4 regions of the Clostridium sp. JS66 genome follow, and region 3 is predicted to be linked to each of the others. Evidence: riboswitches for the same ligand, from Rfam matches in the RefSeq annotation. Region 3 holds a riboswitch; each other region holds the start of a gene.

Region 1 (5,054 bases), 100 kb from region 3:
GATTAGAAATAGATAGAGATAAAAACGCTTCAATAAATCTTGGTAACTACAAAATAGTATAAATGGTGATTTTGAAAAATTATACTATGTGTATCCTGCGTTGTGGGAGAATTTAAGTCCTGGGAGAGTTACACCAAACTAGAGTAGAATAAGAAACTATTCAAAATAGAACTCTGTGAATAGGAAAGGTTATTTAGTAATGAATAACATAAGTGAAATTTATAAAGTTATATAAGGTTTTTATATGCATTTATAAAGTTTATGCAACGGCAATTGTAAGGTTACTCAATATTGCAGAAATTCTAGATGTACTAGTGTATATTGTGCATTTAAGCACAAGAGAAGGATTATTAAGTATTTTAGATGCTAAAAAGAGAGGAATAAAGGTTTATGCAGAAACCTGTCCTCAATATTTGCTCTTAGATGATTCTTGCTATGGAGATAAAGATAGCAATAGTTTTGAAGGAGCAAAATATGTAATGTCACCTCCACTTAGGAAACCATATGACAATGATGCATTGTGGAAAGGAGTGTGTTATGGAGAGATAATGACTATAGGAACAGATCATTGTTCATTTAACTATAAAGGACAAAAAGAGGTTGGCAGGGATGATTTTAGCAAGATTCCAAATGGAGCTCCAGGGGTAGAGCATAGAATTGGACTAATGTATACTTACGGAGTATTAAAAAATAGAATAAGTATGAATGAAATGGTTGCACTTACTTCAACTAATGCAGCTAAATTATTTGGACTTTTCCCACAAAAAGGGACTATTGCAGTTGGCAGTGATGCTGATATTGTAGTGTGGAATCCTGATTTTTCTACATCTATTAGTGCTAAAAATCAAATGCAAAATGTAGATTATACACCTTATGAAGGCTTTGAGCAGCATGGAAGAGTGCTGCATGCCTTTTTAAGAGGAAACAAGGTCATATACAATGGAAAGCTTATTGAAGATAAGCCTATTGGAAAGTATTTATATAGGAAGACGTGGTGAACTAAAGCTATTGCTTTTTAGCAATAGCTTTTATATAAAGTGATTTTTAGGTTTAGAGGGAGTTTCTACATACTTAAAAATACATCACCTCTACAGAAAAACTGCAAAGGGGATGTATATTAGTTCTTAGTTAAGCCTGTTCAAGAGCTTGATTTAGATCATATATAAGATCATCTACACCTTCAACTCCAATTGAAAGTCTTATAAGATCAGGTGTAACTCCAGCAGCTTTTTGTTCTTCTTCTGTAAGTTCAGCATGAGTTGTACTTGAAGGATGAATTACAAGTGATTTTGCATCTGCTACATTTGCAAGCAATGAGAATAATTTTACGCTATTTATAAATTTCTTACCTGCTTCAAGTCCTCCTTTTATTCCAAATGTAAATATTGAACCTGCTCCTTTTGGCAAGTATTTTTTAGCTAAATCTTTATATGGACTTCCTTCTAATTCAGGATAGTTAATCCATGCAACTTTTGGATGTTTGCTTAGAAATTCGACAATTTTTCGTGTATTAGATACGTGTCTTTCAACTCTAAGTGAGAGAGATTCTAATCCTTGAAGAAAATAAAATGCACTTTGAGGACTTAAAGTTGCACCAGTATTTCTCAAAAGCTGTACTCTAGCCTTTAAAGCAAATGCAGGAGCACCTAGATCAGCATATACTAATCCATTATAACTTTTATCAGGTGTTGTAAAGTCAGGGAACTTTCCACTTGCTTTCCAATCAAAGTTTCCTCCATCAACTATAATTCCACCAATTGTAGTTCCATGTCCACCTATAAATTTAGTTGCAGAATGAACTACTACATCTGCACCATATTCTATTGGTCTCACAAGATATGGAGTACCAAAAGTATTGTCTATGATTAATGGTATTTTATTTTCGTGGGCAATATTTGCAACAGCTTCTATATCAAGAACATTTATTCTTGGATTTCCTATAGTTTCAGCGTAAACTGCTTTGGTTTTATCTGTAATTGCTTTTCTGAAGTTTTCAGGATCATCTGGATTTACAAATACAACTTTTATTCCAAGTTTCTTTAAAGTTACTCCAAATAATTCATAAGTTCCACCATATAATGTGCTTGCAGCAACTACTTCATCACCAGCACTTGCAACATTAAGTATTGAATATAAAATTGCTGCTAATCCTGAAGCTGTTGCAAGACCAGCAACTCCACCTTCTAGTTCAGCAACTCTCTTTTCAAATACATCTGTTGTAGGATTCATAATTCTTGAATATACATTTCCAGGCTCTTTTAATTGAAATAGATTTGCAGCATGATCTGCATTTTTAAATACATAAGAACTTGTTTGATAAATTGGTACAGCTCTTGATCCTGTTGTTGGATCTGGCTCCTGACCTGCATGTACTTGTAATGTTTCAAAGGATAATTTTCTTTCTTCACTCATTTTTTGTTCCTCCTAAATATTAAATATATTTAAAAACGAAACTTCCATAACCTGGCAAAATAAAAAATCTTCTCGTAAGATAAGTTACAAGAAGATTTTTCTTCATGCTTCTCATCTTTCAGGTTTTACCTGCTGGAATTAACACCATACATTCAAATGAAAAATGCTGGTTGTCGGGCTTCACAGGGCCAGTCCCTCCGCCACTCTGGATAAGAAGTTCCGTATTTTATTTTAAACAATAATTCTCAAATTTACAATTAATTAGTATTGTTTGCTTTCGTTGTTACAAAGTATACAGCCTTTAAATTTTGTTGTCAATAGTTAATTTTAAAAAAATTTAGATAAATTTTTTTGTTGACAAAGAAATTGAAAAACTGTATTATGTGTATAAATCAAATAAAAATTCTTATCAAGAGAGATGGAGGGACTGGCCCGATGAAATCCAACAACCTGAATAATTATTTTATTTAAGGTGTTAATTCCAGCAGGATTAACCTGGAAGATGAGAAACAAGAGAATTTAACTTTCTGTGTTTCTTACAGAAAGTTTTTTATTTTAAGCAATCAAATTAAGTTTAAATTTTTAACTTAACAATTGTGTATACTCTTTTGAACACTCATCTGATTTAAAAATATTATATTGATTTCTATTGATTGACTGGATAAACCAGAGGTCAAGTTTTACCTATCTACATAGATAGATAGGTGAAACTTGGCCTTTTCTAATTTGAATTGTTAATGGATTGAAATATAATTAATCAAGTTTTAGTTTTTAATTTTATTTAGAAAAGGAGAAAATAAGTATGAGTGTAAATGTGTTTGCAAGAACTATAGAAGAAAAAACATTTATGCATCCATGTTATAACTGCATTGCTCATAAATATGCAAGAATGCATATACCAGTAGCTCCTAAGTGTAATGTTAGTTGTAATTTTTGTAATAGAAAATATGATTGTGTAAATGAAACCAGACCTGGAGTAACAAGTGAAGTTTTAACACCTGAAGAGGCCAAAGATAAATTTAAAATAGTAAAGGACAAGGTTAGAAATTTAACTGTAGTTGGTATAGCAGGACCTGGTGATCCACTTGCAAATTTTTATGAAACAAAAAAATCTATAGAATTAATAAAAAATGAATCAAAAGATATTACATTTTGTCTTTCAACTAATGGTTTAATGCTTCCTTTTTACGTAGATAAATTGATAGAATTAGGGGTCACACATTTAACTATAACCATAAATGCAGTTAATCCTAAAATAGGTGGGGAAATATACAAATTTGTAAACTACTTGGGAGATGTATTTGTTGGAGAAGAAGCAGGAAGGGTGTTATTGAGCAATCAATTATCAGGACTTAAATATGCTGCACAAAAGGGAATAGTATGTAAAGTTAACATAGTTATGATAAAAGGAATCAATGATATTCATGTTCCTGAAATAGTAAGGAAAGTTAAAGAATGTGGAGCATATATGGCAAATATTATGCCTCTGATACCTGTTAAAGGAAGTGCATTTGAAAATAACCCTACAGTAACCGAAGTTGAATTGAATGACATGAGAAAAAGCTGCGATTCAATATTGAAACAGATGTATCATTGCAAGCAGTGTAGGGCAGATGCTATTGGAACTTTAAAGAATGATATATCAAGTCAATTTAGAGAAAACAATATTGCAAAGGAATCAAATGATAATGAAAATAAATTAGAAGATAAAGATGTAATTGAATTGAAACATCATAAGTACAGATTTGCCATTGCGAGCAAATCAGGTGTAAGTATTGATGAACATTTTGGGCATGCGTCAGAATTTTATATATACGACATGATAAATGATGAAATTAAATTTCGAGAGAAGAGAAAAGTAAATAAGTACTGTAATGGAGTATATGATTGTGGAGAACATGAGGACAAAATAGAAAATATAATAAAAAATGTAATTGATTGTAATGCTGTGCTTGTGGTCAGAGCAGGATTTGAGCCTATGGATAGGCTCTATGAGAAGGGAATAAGAGTATTTGAAATGTACCAGGAAATTAATAAAGGTATAAAAAAAGCTGTTGAATTACTTAAAAAAAATAAATAAATTCAAATTTAGGAGGAATATATTATGAGACAAATAGCTATTTATGGAAAAGGTGGAATAGGTAAATCTACAACTACACAAAATTTAACTGCAGGTTTATCTGAAATAGGAAAAAAGGTTATGGTAGTTGGATGTGATCCAAAGGCAGACTCTACAAGATTACTTTTAGGTGGACTTGCACAGAGAACAGTACTGGATACTTTAAGGGAAGAAGGAGAAGATGTAGATTTAAATTATATATTGAAAAAAGGCTTTAATGGAATAAAGTGCGTAGAATCAGGCGGACCTGAACCAGGTGTAGGATGCGCTGGAAGAGGTATTATAACATCTATAAACATGCTTGAAAGACTTGGCGCATATACTGAAGATTTGGATTATGTTTTTTATGATGTTTTAGGAGATGTTGTATGCGGTGGTTTTGCTATGCCAATTCGTGAAGGAAAGGCAAAAGAAATATATATAGTGGCTAGTGGAGAAATGATGGCACTCTATGCAGCAAATAATATATCAAAGGGAATAAAAAAATATGCCAATAAAGGTGGCGTTAGATTAGGTGGAATTA
Region 2 (5,054 bases), 120 kb from region 3:
ATGCTAAAAAAATTATAAGTATTCCTAAGAATACAACTACAGTGATAGGACCATTCATAATATTTATTCCTCCTTATTTTCTAAAATATTTTTCTAACTACAATTATTCTTCCTTCTACTTTTATAATCTTTACCTTTTCATCCTTTGGAATAAACTCTCCTTCTGAAACCACATCCATTTTTATCCCATTAAAATCTGCAATACCAGCTGGTCTCAAAATTGTAAGAGTAATTCCCTGTTGACCCACAAAATATTGTAAATCCTCGGAGCCTGTATATCCAGTTTCTTTCTTTTGGGTTTCACGCAAAATTAGTATTTTTGAAAGTCTACCTTTAGTTGCAGAGCGCAGAACTAAAGTAAGAGCTACTCCTAACACTGCAATGATGATACTAACTAAAATCAATGCTTCCATAATACTTTTCGCTGTTATTACTATGCCCATTATTAAAAATATAGCTCCGAAAATTCCTGGTATTCCAAATCCAGGATGAAACATTTCTATAACTACCAGCAAAAATCCAAATGAAAAACACAATATGGCAATCCAACTTATAGTAGATAAAAAACTTACCAGCTCCATTTCTCCCTCCTCCTTTAATTGTAACTTCTGTGTATCTGTCTATACTAGTATAATACTTCCTACATGAATTAAAATGAATGCATAGTAGTCCAAAAATACATAATTCAGTTTAAAATGTCATATTTCAAGTTTTACCTTATGACTTACCCTACATCATATTGAAAAGTTTATTTATCTTGGAATCCATCCTTGAAAAACAGTAAATTCATTTTCTGTAAATACTTTAATTCCCCCTCCATATTCCTCTAGTATATGCTTTACAATAGCCAGTCCCATACCTTCTCCTTTTTCACCTTTGGTAGTAACTCCTGCTTTAAAAATTTTTTTCACAAGTTCTTCTGGAATTTTTGGTCCATTGTTCTTTATTTTAAATCCATATAACTTTAAATCTTCGAATAATTCTATTTGTATAATTCTTTCTTCATCTATTTCTTGAAGTGCATAAATTGCATTATCTACAATATTACCAAGTACCCTGCAGAATTCCCAAGATGGTACCTTTAAATCTTGAAGTGAGGAAGTAATTAATATTTCTGTTTTTATTCCTCTTTTTTCTCCATAAAGTATTTTAGCTTGAAGCAGCGCATTAACTGCTGGATTAGCAGTTTTTAATACCTTATTTACCTTTTGAATGTCTTTAAATACTTTTTCTATATACTCTCTTGCATCATGATATTCTTCCATTTCCATAAGACTATATACTACCTGCAGGTGATTCATAAAATCATGTCTTTGAGCTCTAAGAGTTTTGTTAAGTTCCCCTAGCTGTTCTAATGTATTCTTAAGCATTTTATATTCATCATTGTTGCCATTTAAAGAACGAATATCCTTAATTGCAAAAAAACTATTTATAATTCCTATGGATATAATTAAATATACCAAAAGTTCTCCACTATAAAATTTATCTTGTAAATTTAATACATTTTTATAAAAGTAATTGTACAATATCACCATAACAATTGTAGTTATTTGAATTGCATTTAAAATAATTACTGTAGTGATTGTTTTATTTACGTCTAACTTTTTCTTCATTACAAAAAACTAAACTCCCTTCCCTATTTCTGTAATCAAATTAATTATATCATAAAATAACACTACCTCCACTAAAATACATTTTAATGAAGGTAGTGTTAATAATATTCTTTTATTTTATTTAAAAAGATTTTTAGTGGATTATTCATGTCACCTAATTCTTTCATCATATTAAGCATTTCTAAATGCACAAAAATTGTTTAAATGACTTTCCAAATTAATCAACACTCTCATATTATCACTCCCCTAACATAATCATTGTATTCACAAATATCCACCAACTGACCGCAAGTTAATTTAATTACTTCATTATAATTAACTGTTACTACAAAATTTTTCATTCCTGCACAAAGATAAATATTATTTTTTCCCTTTAAAGAAATATCTATATAGGTTTTTAATGGTTTTTTTAATCCGAAGGGACTTAACCCTCCACTAGGATGACCTGTAATTTTTATTATTTCATTATTACTTAATTCTCTTGGTTTTACTTTAAAATATTCTCTAAATTTTATATTACTGATTATAGTATTTTCATCTGTAACAACCATTATGTTTTGTCCTCTTACTGTAAAAATCTGTGTTTTTGCAGTGCAAACCTTTGTTAACAAATTACTTTTTTCTTTTCTGAAAAACTTAGAATTTTTTTCAAATCGGTTAATAGAGCATTCTATTCCTTTACTTAAAAAATCATCCACTACACTACTTATACTCATTTTCATTCTCCTTTGAAATTTTTAATTTTATTAAGCTTAAATAGGCAAATCAAGTTCATTAATTGGATATACATGCACATAATAAAATCTCCTTATAGATAAGCTACAAGAAGATTTATCAAATTCTAGTTTCTTATCTCTCAGATATAATATCTGCTGGAATTAGCACCTTGAAACATAATTTCAGGTTGCCGGACATCAAAGGGCCAGTCCCTCAGTCTCTCTTAATAAGAATTTCAATATTAAATTATTTAGTAATGTTAAATAACCAAAAAAACTGAAACCTAATTATATCTTAATTAAGATAGATTAGTTTCCAGTTTTCTGGTCAACTAAAGGGATAAAAAAAAGCTATTTTTCATTTAAGAAAAATAGCTTATTTCAACAAAATTTTAGTTTATAAACCTGCTATTTTTCTTATCTCTCATTGTAGTATAAACTACTCTGTAGGAATTGACACCGATGCATATTAAAATGCCAGTTGTCGGGTTTCATAGGGCCAGTCCCTCCACCTCTCTGGATAAGAATAAATTTATTATTTTAAGCTAACTGATTAACAATTGATTTACATATTATAATATAATTGTATAAATTATAGTATGTAATACATGATATGTCAATGCTTATTTAGGAAATAAATTTAATATCACTTTTTAAACTGTAGCTTTTATACAATTATATTTCAAAAGAAGAACTCAATATTCCTTCAATTACATCACTTATACTATAATCTGTTTCAAAAGCTTTTATTCCATTAAACTTTAAAAACACTAAAGCCATATACCCTATATTTTTAACAAAAATAGCCTTACAATCCGATATCAAATTTACTAACGTTTTCATATATTTTTCATTATGACCACGCTCTTCAAAACATAAACCACTTTCTCTAGTTTCCAAATATTCTGCTATATTTTCTTTAATTTCAAAAATGAAAAGCTTTCTTGATGTTTCAAAGTTTTCGTTTACATTCTTTCCATCATTACTAACAAAAGCTACTTTATAGTTCATAAATTCACCTCCAAATTCAAACTGCAATTTCATAAAAGATTCAACATCTAAACATCCCTTAATATATAATATATATTTCGAATATGCTAATAACATTCTTGATAAATTTATTTAAAATCATACTATTCTCATTTTTTCATTTTTTTCTATTTCAACTACCATCCCATCTTGAATAACTAAAGCTACAAAACCATACTTGACAATCTTTAAGATCTCTAAAAGCTTATTTAGATTTTCTTCTGAAATACCCTTATTACTTTTATTCTTATTTAACACTTTAGTCTTCTCCTTTTAATGTTTACATTGATCTTATAACTTATAAAAAAGCTATCCTTCTTCAATAAGAAAGATAGCTTTTAAAAAATTTCCATTTCATAAAACTCCATTTTTCTTATCTTTCAGAATATGTAATTATATTCTGCAGGAATTAGCACCGATACATATTAAAATGCCGGTTGTCGGGCTTCATAGGGCCAGTCCCTCCACCTCTCTGGATAAGAATGTAATAATATTTAATTTTATTCCTTTTTTCACATAAAAATTATTTTATATACTAACCAAAAGTCAAATGACTACTTTTTTAATTTTTTTAATCTTTCAATAGCTTCAATCAATGTTTCATCTTTTTTTGCAAAATGAAATCTTATATAATTATTTATATTTTCTTTAAAAAAGCTAGATCCAGGAACAGCAGCAACACCAATTTCTTTTGCCATCCACTTACAAAATTCATAGTCATCCTTCCAGCCAAATTCTGAAATATCAACTAAAACATAATAAGCTCCTTGAGGTTCAAAATATTTTAATCCAATTTCATCCAATCCATTTAAAAACAGTTTTTTCTTTTTTTCATAAATATTATTAAGCTCGTCATAATAGCTTTCTTCAAGACTTAATCCTGCACAAGCTGCTTTTTGTAAAGGTGCAGCTGCTCCTACAGTTAAGAAATCATGTACTTTTTTACAATTATTTATAACATCTTTACTTGCAATAATGTATCCAAGCCTCCATCCAGTTATAGAATAAGTTTTTGACAAAGAACTACAGGATACTGTTCTTTCAAACATTCCTGGAAGAGACGATAGATAAGTATGCTTATTTGGCTTAAATACTATATGCTCATAAACTTCATCTGTAATAACAAAAGTATCATATTCTTTTGCAAGTTCGCTTATATATAATAATTCTTCTCTAGTAAATACCTTACCTACTGGGTTTGAAGGATTACACAATATTAGCGCTTTAGGTCTACTTTCAAAAGCTTTTCTTAATTTCTCTCTATCAAAATTGAATTCAGGAGGTACCAAAGGTACATATATAGGCTCTGCTCCTGCTAAAATTGTATCTGCTGTATAGTTTTCATAAAATGGTGAGAATACAATAACTTTATCCCCTGGATTGCATACAGACATCATAGCTACCATCATAGCTTCAGTGCTACCGCAAGTAACTACTATATTTTCATCAGGATTTATTGATATTCCCATAAATTTTTCTTGTTTCTTTGATAGTTTTTCTCTAAATTCTTTTGATCTCCATGTTACTTCATATTGATGTGGTCCTTTTTCTGCTGCTTCCTTTAAACTATCAATAAGTTCTCTTGGTGGATCAAAATCTGGAAAACCTTGTGAAAGATTTACTGCTCCATATTTATTAGCCACTCTTGTCATTTCTCTTATTACTGATTCAGTAAAATAATCTAATCTGTTGCTTA
Region 3 (5,054 bases):
AAAGAATTTACACTTTATGTACATTAGAGGACATGTGATGTATCACCCTCTAATAAAATTTTTATATTTCTATTTTCTACTTCTAAAACAGTAATGCTTGTACCACGTATGAATGGAAGACTCCACAATTTTTCAATTCCATATCCTTTAACTATTTTCATAATAGCCTTAATAACAACAGCATGAGCTACAATTAGTATATTGTCAGCGCTGTTATTATTATCAATAACATCATATAAGCCATTTTCTATTCTTTTTACAAGTTCTAAAAAAGTTTCACCTCCAAAAGGTTTAAATAGTTGTGGTTTTTGGAGAAAAATTTTATATTCTTTTGGATAATGTGTTGTTAATTCTTCTTCATTCATTCCTTCCCATAATCCAAAATTCATTTCTTTAAAATTTTCATTTATTACTATTTTTGTATTTTTCATTCCTCGAATGTACTTTGCCGTATCTAAGGCTCTTTTTAAAGGACTACTATAAATTAAATCAAAATCTATATTTTTAAGACGGTTTCCAAGACTTTTGGCATCTTCAATACCTTTTTCTGTAAGATTGGAATTTTTCCATCCCTGCATTCTAAGCTCTTTATTCCATTCTGTTTCGCCATGCCTTGTTAGGTATATTTTCAAATTAATCACTCCTTATAAACTATATATATATGTTTGATTATAAGAAAAAATTACTTTATAAGGTAACATTCTTAAAATGCAATGCATAATTATATTACTGAAACAAACTTAGGCTAGGTTAAGATACTTAGCCCCTAATAAATTATATTATATCAGGAAAATAAAATAAATAGCTGAGGTGTATAATGATGAGAAGTGATAGAAGTGCAATTGAGTTAAATGTTGTTCCTAACGAGCTAACAGTCATTGATGCTCAAAATAATAAAATGCTTACTAAAATAAAACAGTTATTAAAATATCTAGGACCTGCATTTGTTATTAGTGTAGCATATATTGATCCAGGAAATTTTGCAACCAATATAACTGGTGGAGCTAAATTCAATTATGAGCTCATTTGGGTAATACTGTTTAGTAATATAATGGCTATATTTCTACAAACTATGTCTGCGAAACTGGGTATAGCAACAGGAAAAAATCTTCCAGAAATGTGTGCTGAAGTTTTTCCAAAATCTGTGAATTGGATTTTTTGGATTGTTGCTGAATTAGGAGCGATGGCAACTGATTTAGCAGAGTTTCTTGGTGGAACTTTAGGATTATATTTATTGTTTAGAATCCCATTAATATATGCAGGCTTTTTAACTGGAGTAATAACCTTTGCAATAGTATATATGGAGAAATATGGTCAAAGAGTTATAGAAATTATTATAACTTTATTGATAACTGTAATTTGTACAGCTTATACCATAGAATTATTCCTTTCCAAACCAGATTGGATTGAAGTTGGTGTGCATACCATAGTTCCTATGTTACCTAATAATGAAGCAGTTTTAATTGCTGTTGGTATGCTTGGAGCTACAGTCATGCCTCATGTAATATACCTGCATTCTCATTTAGTTCAATATAGAAAATCAGGTTCATCTAATTTAGACAAATTACAACATCTTAAGATGGAAAAAATAGATATATTTGTAGCCATGAATATTGCATTTATAGTTAATGCTGCAATGGTTATAGTATCTGCTGCAGTGTTTTATAAAAATGGAATAGCAGTTGGTACTATAGAAGAAGCACATAAATCATTACAGCCTTTATTAGGAGCTTTCTCAAGTGGCGCTTTTGGAATTGCACTTTTGGCATCAGGTTTATCTTCTTCTGCAGTAGGAACTATAGCAGGTCAGACTATCATGAAAGGTTTTGTTAATTTAAGTATTCCAATAAACTTAAGAAGACTTATAACTATGTCACCAGCTATGGTAATTATAGCTATGGGAATCAATCCAATGTATGTGCTTGTGCTAAGTCAAGTTGCTTTAAGTTTTATACTTCCATTTCCAATTATTCAAATGTTATATATATCAAATCGTAAGGATTTAATGGGTGAATTAGCTAATGGCAAATATACTAAAATTTTAGGCGGATTAATAGCAGCTATAATAATATCATTAAATATATTATTGCTATATTTAACCTTTTTTTAAAGTGTTTTTATATATATTCAATTAAAAAAGTATAAATTTTAATTATAAAAGTATTGACAGTATGGAAAATTATAATTATAATGTAAATCATTAAATACTTAATTGTTTGAGACAGAAACATAAATTTAAAAGTGAATATTTTTTACCTTATCAAGAGAAACTGAGGGACTGGCCCTATGAAGTTTCAGCAACCACATGCAGTGAGCATGTAAAGGTGCTAATTCCAGCAGAACTTTGTTCTGGAAGATGAGATGGTATAGAAAATTTATGTACTTTAGTACGATTTTTTATAATGGGAATCCTCTTCTTCGAAGAGGATTTTTTATTTTTTAAATAATTAAGCAAGTATAAATTAGGGAGGGACAAAAATGATATGGCTAAAAAACATTAAAAAAATTTATACAAATGGAAATGTTGAGGTGGAAGCTTTAAAAGAAATTAATCTTAAGATCAAAGCTGGTGAAATTTATGGAATTATAGGATATAGTGGAGCTGGTAAAAGTACTTTGATTCGATGTATAAATTTATTGGAAAAGCCTACTTCAGGAGATGTAATTGTAAATGAGAAAAACTTAATGCAGCTATCGACAAAAGAACTTAGGAAAAGCAGAGAAAAAATTGGTATGATATTTCAAAATTTCAATCTTATGAGAAGTAGAACTGTATTTGAAAATGTAGCTTATCCTTTAAAGGGTAAAGGATTGAGTAAACAAGAGATAAAAGAAAAAGTACTAAGTCTTTTAAAACTAGTGGAACTTGAAGAAAAAGTTAATGTTTATCCTTCACAGTTAAGTGGTGGACAGAAACAAAGAGTAGGTATTGCTAGAGCTTTAGCCAATGATCCCGAAGTACTTTTATGTGATGAAGCAACTTCAGCTTTAGATCCGCAAACTACTGGAGCAATTTTGAAATTACTTAAGGACATTAATGAAAAGCTAAAATTAACTATAGTGATTATAACTCATCAAATGGAGGTTGTTAAGGAGATTTGTCAGAAGGCAGCAGTAATTGATGGAGGACAAATAGTAGAACAAGGATCTGTAATAGACATATTTACAAATCCAAAAGCAGATATAACAAAACGATTTATAGGTTCATTATTTCACTATGAAAAAATTTATGATTTTCTTAAAAAAGAAAATTTTGCTTTTAATGAAATTACAGAAGGAGAGAAGGTAGTAAGAATATCATTTACAGGAGAAAAAACAGGTCATGCGTTCATTTCTAAAATTTCAAGGAAATTTAGGGTAGATGCAAGTATATTATTTGGGAACATAGAAATCATCCAGAATACTCCAATTGGTAATTTGATAGTAAAGTTAAATGGATCTAATGAAGGTATAGCAAGTTCAATAAAATATTTAGAAGAAAATAATATTTCTGTAGATACAATAGATATTAAAAAAGATGATAAAAAATTAAAAATTAGCAGTAATTAAGTGCTAAAAATTTCATGGAGGCGATAAGATTGAATGAATATTTAAATAATATAGCACCGAATTTAATAAAACTCTATCCAGATATGATAAAAGCATTATTTGAAACTTTCTATATGGTTGCTATTTCAGGAATTATATCAGCAATTATTGGAGTTATTTTAGGAGTTACATTGGTAGTTACAAGGGAAGGAAATATATTAGAAAATAAAATTATTAATGGAGTGTTTGCAAAAATAATTAATATATTTAGATCTATACCATTTATTATTCTTCTTGCAGCTATTATTCCAGTTACAAGACTTTTAGTAGGTACTACCATAGGTACTAAAGGGGCTCTTGTTCCACTTATATTTGGATGTACCCCTTTCTTTGCAAGACAAATTGAATCAGCACTACTTGATATAGATAAAGGAGTAATTGAAGCTGCCCAGGCTATGGGTTCAGGTCCTTTAGAAATCATATTTAGAGTAATGTTAAAAGAAGGATTGCCAGGCATTATTCATGCTGTGACCATAACCATTATAAGTTTAATTGGACTATCAGCTATGGCAGGTACTGTTGGAGGTGGTGGACTTGGTGATTTTGCAATACGCTATGGATATCAATATTTTGAAACTGATATTATGGTAGCTACAATAATTGTACTTTTAATTATTGTTAATATTATTCAATTTTTAGGAGATATTTTATCAAGATTAGTAACACATTAATTTTCAAGAGGTTAAAGTCCTAAATGGACTTTAACGAGTAGTTCATGAGCGGAAGCGAGTAGGATTAACTACTCAGTGTTTCCGACTAAAAGGAGGAAGAAGATTCATGAAAAAATTTACAGGTATATTTTTAGCAATAACATTATCTTTGGGACTTTTATCAGGTTGTGGAGCAAGCAGTAGTTCACAGGAAAGCAGTTCTAATAAAAAACAGGTAGTAAAGATAGGTATAACAGGCGATGATCATAAGATATGGGATAAAGTTAAAGAAAAAGTTGCAAAGGACAATATTGATTTACAGATAGTTAGTTTTTCAGATTATGTACGTCCTAACTTAGCACTTGCTCAGGGAGAAATTGATTTAAATTCATTTCAACATCATGCTTATTTAGATAAGTTTAAAAAAGAACATAATTTGCAAATAACTGCTATAGGCGATACTGTGCTTGCACCTCTTGCAGTATATTCAAAAACTTTAAAATCTGTTAAGGACATTAAAAATGGTGGTAAGATAGCTATTCCTAATGATGCAACTAATGAAGGTAGAGGTCTAAACTTACTTCAAAGTGTAGGATTAATAAAATTAAAAGATGGTGTAGGAAATTTACCAACACTTAAGGATATATCAGAAAATCCAAAAAATATTCAATTTGTAGAGCTTGCAGCAACTCAAATTCCAAGGTCTCTTCAAGATGTTGATGCAGCTATAATAAATAGCGGAGTTGCAATAGATGCAAAATTTAATCCAGTTAAAGATTCTATACTTATAGAAGACGTTACTAATGATAAAGCTAA
Region 4 (5,054 bases), 510 kb from region 3:
ATTACACTGATTATGTATATGTAAAAATGTTTTAATTTCAATTTAGTGGTGAATTTTTATCGTTTTAAATGAAATTGGATTATTAGTGTATCAAATTAGTGAATATTAATATTTTTTTAATAGAATATTATTGGGAGGAGGATTTACTTTAAGATATAATATATTTTAAAGTATAATTTAAAATGTCATCGGAATACATAAAAAAACCAGTTTATCAAAAAATAGCAATTGATATAGCGAACAGAATATTATCTGGTGATTTTTCTGTAGGAGACAAACTTCATGGAAGATCATCTCTTTCAAGTTATTACAATGTTTCGCCTGAAACTATTAGAAGAGCAATTATTCTTTTAAATGACATGGATATAGTGGAAGTAATAAGAGGTAGTGGAATTATTATTAAATCAGTGGATAATTGTGTAAAGTTTATAGATAAATTTAAAGATATAGATTCTATAAATTTATCTAGGAAAGAAATATTAGATTTAATAAATCAAAAAAAATTGTTAGAGGAAAAAATTGAAGGAAAAATTGATGAACTTATAGATTATTCTAATAGATTTATTAATACTAATCCCTTCATGCCTTTTGAGTTTAAAATATATAAAGGACTTAGTATTATAGGAAACACTATATCCGAAAGTAAGTTTTGGCAAAATACAGGTGCTACTATAGTAGGAATAAGAAGAAAAAGCAATTTAATACTTTCACCAGGACCTAATGCTGCATTCCAAGAAGGAGATACTTTGTTGGTAATAGGTGAAGAAGATGTTTATGGAAAAATTAAGAAATTTATTTATGAAGATAATAAATAATTGAGAATAATACAATAAAATTTAAAAATAGAAGTTGACAATCTATATTTGTGTTGTTATAATTTAAAACATAAATTGAATATAAATTTCGCACTTATCAAGAGTGGTGGAGGGACTGGCCCGATGAAACCCAGCAACCAGTATCATTTTTTTAATGGTATATTGGTGCTAACTCCTGCGGCGTAAGCTGAGAGATGAGAGGTTAAATTAAGAGTAATAGCTCGAGGTTTTTCCTCGGGCTTTAATTTTTGTCTTAAGAAGGTTATACAAGACATATAGTTTTTGTAACTACTATGATTTAACTAATCACAGTTATAACGAATTAAAGTAATAAATTTCTAGAAGAAAGGAAAGGGCCAATGATTAAATTAGTAGATGTAAATAAAAGTTTTTCTGGCAACCAAGTGCTTAAAGATATAAATTTACATGTAAAAAAAGGCGACATTGTAGGTATTGTAGGACATAGTGGAGCTGGAAAGTCTACACTTTTAAGGTGTTTGAATGCTTTGGAAACTTATGATAGTGGAAGCGTAACTATTATGGGGAATGAATTAAAAGAATTAAGTGAAAAAGAAGTAAAGACTATGAGAAAAAGGTTGGGTATGATATTTCAGAATTTTAACCTGCTAAATAGAAAAAATGTATTTGATAATATAGCACTTCCCTTAGAAGTATGGAATTTTGATAAAGCTTATATAGAAAAAAAAGTAACCAATTTAGTTAAGTTAGTAGGACTTGAAGATAAAATTCATAGTATGCCTAAAGATTTAAGTGGTGGACAAAAACAAAGGGTTGGTATAGCAAGAGCATTAGCTTTAGATCCAGAAATATTATTATGTGATGAAGCTACATCAGCATTAGATCCGAATACTACAAAATCCATATTAGAACTTATAAAGAAAATAAATGAAGAATTAAATATTACAGTGGTTTTAGTTACACATCAAATGGAAGTAGTTAAAGAAATATGTAATAGGGTTGCACTTATGGAAAAGGGAGAAATAAAAGGTGAAGGTACTGTAGAAGAGTTGTTCTTAAAACCAGATAAGGATTTACAGAAGCTATTAGGTGAAAATGAAGTACTTCCTGAAAGTGGAGTGAATATAAAAATATTTTTTCCCAAAGAGTACAGTCAGCAGTGTATTATAACTTCAATAGCTAGAGAACTTGATATAGATTTTTCTATAGTATGGGGAAAGCTTGAAAAGTTCAGAGACAATGTTTTGGGATCACTTGTTATAAATACAAATGAACAATACAAAGAAAATATATGCAAATTCTTGGATTCAAAGTCTATAATTTGGGAGGTGATTGAAAATGATGATTAATGAAATATTACTTCCAGCATTATTGGAAACAGTACAAATGGTTTTAATATCTACTTTTTTAGCAGTGGCTATAGGATTTATACCAGCAATTATACTTGTATTAACAGATGAAAGTGGATTGAAACCTAATAAAGTTGTGTATAAGACATTGGATTTTATAATAAATACTTTACGTTCCTTCCCATTTTTAATATTGATGATTTCTATATTTCCACTGACAAAATTAATAGTTGGGACAAGTATAGGAACAAATGCAGCTATAGTTCCTTTGACAATAGCAGCAGCACCGTTTGCAGCTAGAGTAATAGAATCTTCTATGAAGGAAGTAGACAATGGTGTAATAGAAGCAGCGAAATCCTTTGGATCAAGCAACTGGCAAATAATATATAAAGTAATACTAAAGGAAGCATTTCCTTCTATAATATTAGGAATAACTTTAACAGTTATTAGTGTAGTTGGTTATTCTGCTATGGCAGGAGCTATTGGCGGAGGGGGCCTCGGAAATGTAGCTATTAACTATGGATACTATAGATTTAAAACAGATATAATGATTTACACTGTTGTAATCTTAATAGTACTTGTTCAGGTTTTTCAAAGTTTAGGTACATTTATTTATAGAAAATTAAGTAAATAACATTATTTTAAATAACAAAATAAAAATATAATTAAGCGGGGGTAATAAAAATGAAAAAGAAAAAAATAATATCTTTAATACTATCATCACTTGTTGTTTTATCATTAGCAGGCTGTGGTGCTAAAAGTGGAGATGCTTCAAGCAGCACAAGCAAGGATAAAAAAGTAATAAAAGTAGGTGCTACACCAGTACCACATGCGGAAATATTAAAACAAGTAAAACCAATACTACAAAAAGAAGGTTATGATCTTCAAATTGTTGAATTTACAGACTATGTAACACCAAATACTTCTTTAAATGAAGGACAGTTAGATGCAAATTTTTATCAACACGTACCTTACTTAGAACAGTTTAATAAAGAAAAACATACTGAGTTATCTTATACTGTAAAAGTTCATCTTGAACCAATGGGAGTATATTCAAATAAGGTTAAAAAGATAGCTGATATAAAAGATGGTGCAGAAATTGCTATACCTAATGATCCAACAAATGGATCTAGAGCTTTAAAAGTACTTCAAAATGCAGGACTTATTAAAGTAAAAGATGGTGAACTTATTTCAAAAGCAGATATAACTGAAAATAAGAAAAATATCAAAATAAAAGAATTAGATGCACCTCAACTTCCAAGAGTTTTAGGTGATGTAGATGCAGCTGTTATAAATGCAAATTATGCTCTTCAAGCAAATTTAAATCCTACAAAGGATGCTATTGCTATAGAACCAAAGGATTCACCATATGCTAATGTACTTGCAGTAAGAACTAAGGATAAGGATAAAGATTCTATAAAAGCTTTATCTAAAGCACTTAATTCACCAGAAATCAAAAAGTTCATAGAAGAAAAATATAAAGGAAGTATAATTCCATCATTTTAATATTTAGGTTTAGGGGGCTGATGCACTAATTAGTGTGTTAGCCTCTTTATTTATCTTTAAATTTATGTAAGAATATATTTTAGAGGTGAAACTATGTTTTCAGATATAAAGTTTAATAAAGAAGTACCTGTATATATACAAATTAAGGATTATATTAAGGAAATGATACTTGGAGGCATGCTCCAAAGTGGAGAAAAGCTGCCTTCTACAAGAGAAATGTCATCTATTATGAAAGTAAGTAGAAATACTATTATATATGCTTATGAGTTTTTGGAGGATGAGGGATTTATATCTATTAAAAAAGGAAAAGGTGCATTTGTATGTGAAATTCATGTAGAAATGCAGGAAAAGTGGAATGTAAATTGGAACACCTTGATAAATGATTATGCAAGAGCTTCTGAAAGCCTTGATATTGTAAAACATGAGGCTAAGTGGAAAAAAGGAATGATATCCTTTAAAAGCATAGCACCAGATGAAAATCTTTTTGATGTGGAAGAATTTAAAAAAGCTTTTTTAAATCGTATGTCTATAGAAGGTGAAAAAATATTAAATTATGGGTATGCTCAAGGTTATAGACCATTGATTAATTATCTTCTTAAATATATGAAAAATAAAGGAGTTAATATAAAAGGCAAGGATATATTAATAACCAATGGTTTTACTGAAGGTTTTGATATAATATTATCATCTCTTACAAAGACAAATGATAAAGTACTTTGCGAAAATCCTACACACAATACAGCAATAAAAATAATGAAGCTTCATGGATTAACTATTGAAGGCGTGGATATGGATATTGATGGGATAAGTATAAAAAAACTAGAGAAAAAACTTGAAAAGGATAAATTCGCACTTTCTTATTTTATTCCATCCTATCATAATCCTACAGGGATTGTAATGTCACCAGAAAAAAGAGTTAAGCTTTATAAATTATTGAAAAAGTACAATATTCCAATAATAGAAGATGGATTTAATGAAGAACTTAGATATACAGGAGCACATGTTGCTCCAATAGCAGCATTGTGTGGAGAAGGAAATAGTGTAATATATATAGGAAGCTTTTCAAAAGTACTTTTTCCGGGTATAAGAGTTGGATGGATTTTAGGTGATGAAAATATTATCGGATATTTAGAAAGTGTGAAAAGAAGTAGAAATATTCATACCTCATTTTTGGATCAAGCTGTGTTCTACGATTACTTACAGGGTGGAAATTTTGAAAAGTATATAAAAAAAGCTAGAAAAGTCTATAGAGAAAAATATGAATTTGCAATTGAATGTGCCAAAAAGTATATTTCTACAGGTCAGGTTATGGGAGAAGGAGGATTGCATATATTCATAAAAATTGATGGAATTAACGCTAGAAAATTATTAGATAGATGTTGTAATAAGGGTATCATATTTACAC

What was found. A riboswitch is a leader RNA that binds a small molecule or an ion and turns the genes downstream of it on or off. The one in region 3 is predicted to bind S-adenosylmethionine.
Region 1: another riboswitch for S-adenosylmethionine. It lies ahead of Q6H37_RS08810 (homocysteine synthase); the one in region 3 lies ahead of Q6H37_RS08405 (methionine ABC transporter ATP-binding protein).
Region 2: another riboswitch for S-adenosylmethionine. It lies ahead of Q6H37_RS08880 (YbaK/EbsC family protein); the one in region 3 lies ahead of Q6H37_RS08405 (methionine ABC transporter ATP-binding protein).
Region 4: another riboswitch for S-adenosylmethionine. It lies ahead of Q6H37_RS06035 (methionine ABC transporter ATP-binding protein); the one in region 3 lies ahead of Q6H37_RS08405 (methionine ABC transporter ATP-binding protein).

The regions. Positions count from the first base shown of each region.
Region 1 is NZ_CP131467.1:1,873,205-1,878,258, forward strand. Features, by position in the region: gene Q6H37_RS08800 (transposase) at 1-62, shown strand, start outside; gene Q6H37_RS08805 (amidohydrolase family protein) at 213-998, shown strand; gene Q6H37_RS08810 (homocysteine synthase) at 1,129-2,412, opposite strand; SAM riboswitch class I at 2,521-2,628, opposite strand; SAM riboswitch class I at 2,816-2,921, shown strand; gene nifB (nitrogenase cofactor biosynthesis protein NifB) at 3,215-4,492, shown strand; gene nifH (nitrogenase iron protein) at 4,517-5,054, shown strand, end outside.
Region 2 is NZ_CP131467.1:1,886,687-1,891,740, reverse strand. Features, by position in the region: gene floA (flotillin-like protein FloA) at 1-58, opposite strand, end outside; gene Q6H37_RS08890 (NfeD family protein) at 81-581, opposite strand; gene Q6H37_RS08885 (sensor histidine kinase) at 753-1,613, opposite strand; gene Q6H37_RS08880 (YbaK/EbsC family protein) at 1,844-2,329, opposite strand; SAM riboswitch class I at 2,460-2,563, opposite strand; SAM riboswitch class I at 2,744-2,856, opposite strand; gene Q6H37_RS08875 (NifB/NifX family molybdenum-iron cluster-binding protein) at 3,005-3,340, opposite strand; gene Q6H37_RS08870 (YezD family protein) at 3,458-3,616, opposite strand; SAM riboswitch class I at 3,729-3,841, opposite strand; gene Q6H37_RS08865 (pyridoxal phosphate-dependent aminotransferase) at 3,913-5,054, opposite strand, start outside.
Region 3 is NZ_CP131467.1:1,771,547-1,776,600, forward strand. Features, by position in the region: gene Q6H37_RS08395 (histidine phosphatase family protein) at 24-632, opposite strand; gene Q6H37_RS08400 (Nramp family divalent metal transporter) at 899-2,110, shown strand; SAM riboswitch class I at 2,255-2,363, shown strand; gene Q6H37_RS08405 (methionine ABC transporter ATP-binding protein) at 2,479-3,549, shown strand; gene Q6H37_RS08410 (methionine ABC transporter permease) at 3,579-4,259, shown strand; gene Q6H37_RS08415 (MetQ/NlpA family ABC transporter substrate-binding protein) at 4,366-5,054, shown strand, end outside.
Region 4 is NZ_CP131467.1:1,264,900-1,269,953, forward strand. Features, by position in the region: gene Q6H37_RS06030 (TrkA C-terminal domain-containing protein) at 183-815, shown strand; SAM riboswitch class I at 907-1,016, shown strand; gene Q6H37_RS06035 (methionine ABC transporter ATP-binding protein) at 1,175-2,143, shown strand; gene Q6H37_RS06040 (methionine ABC transporter permease) at 2,136-2,777, shown strand; gene Q6H37_RS06045 (MetQ/NlpA family ABC transporter substrate-binding protein) at 2,828-3,649, shown strand; gene Q6H37_RS06050 (PLP-dependent aminotransferase family protein) at 3,743-5,054, shown strand, end outside.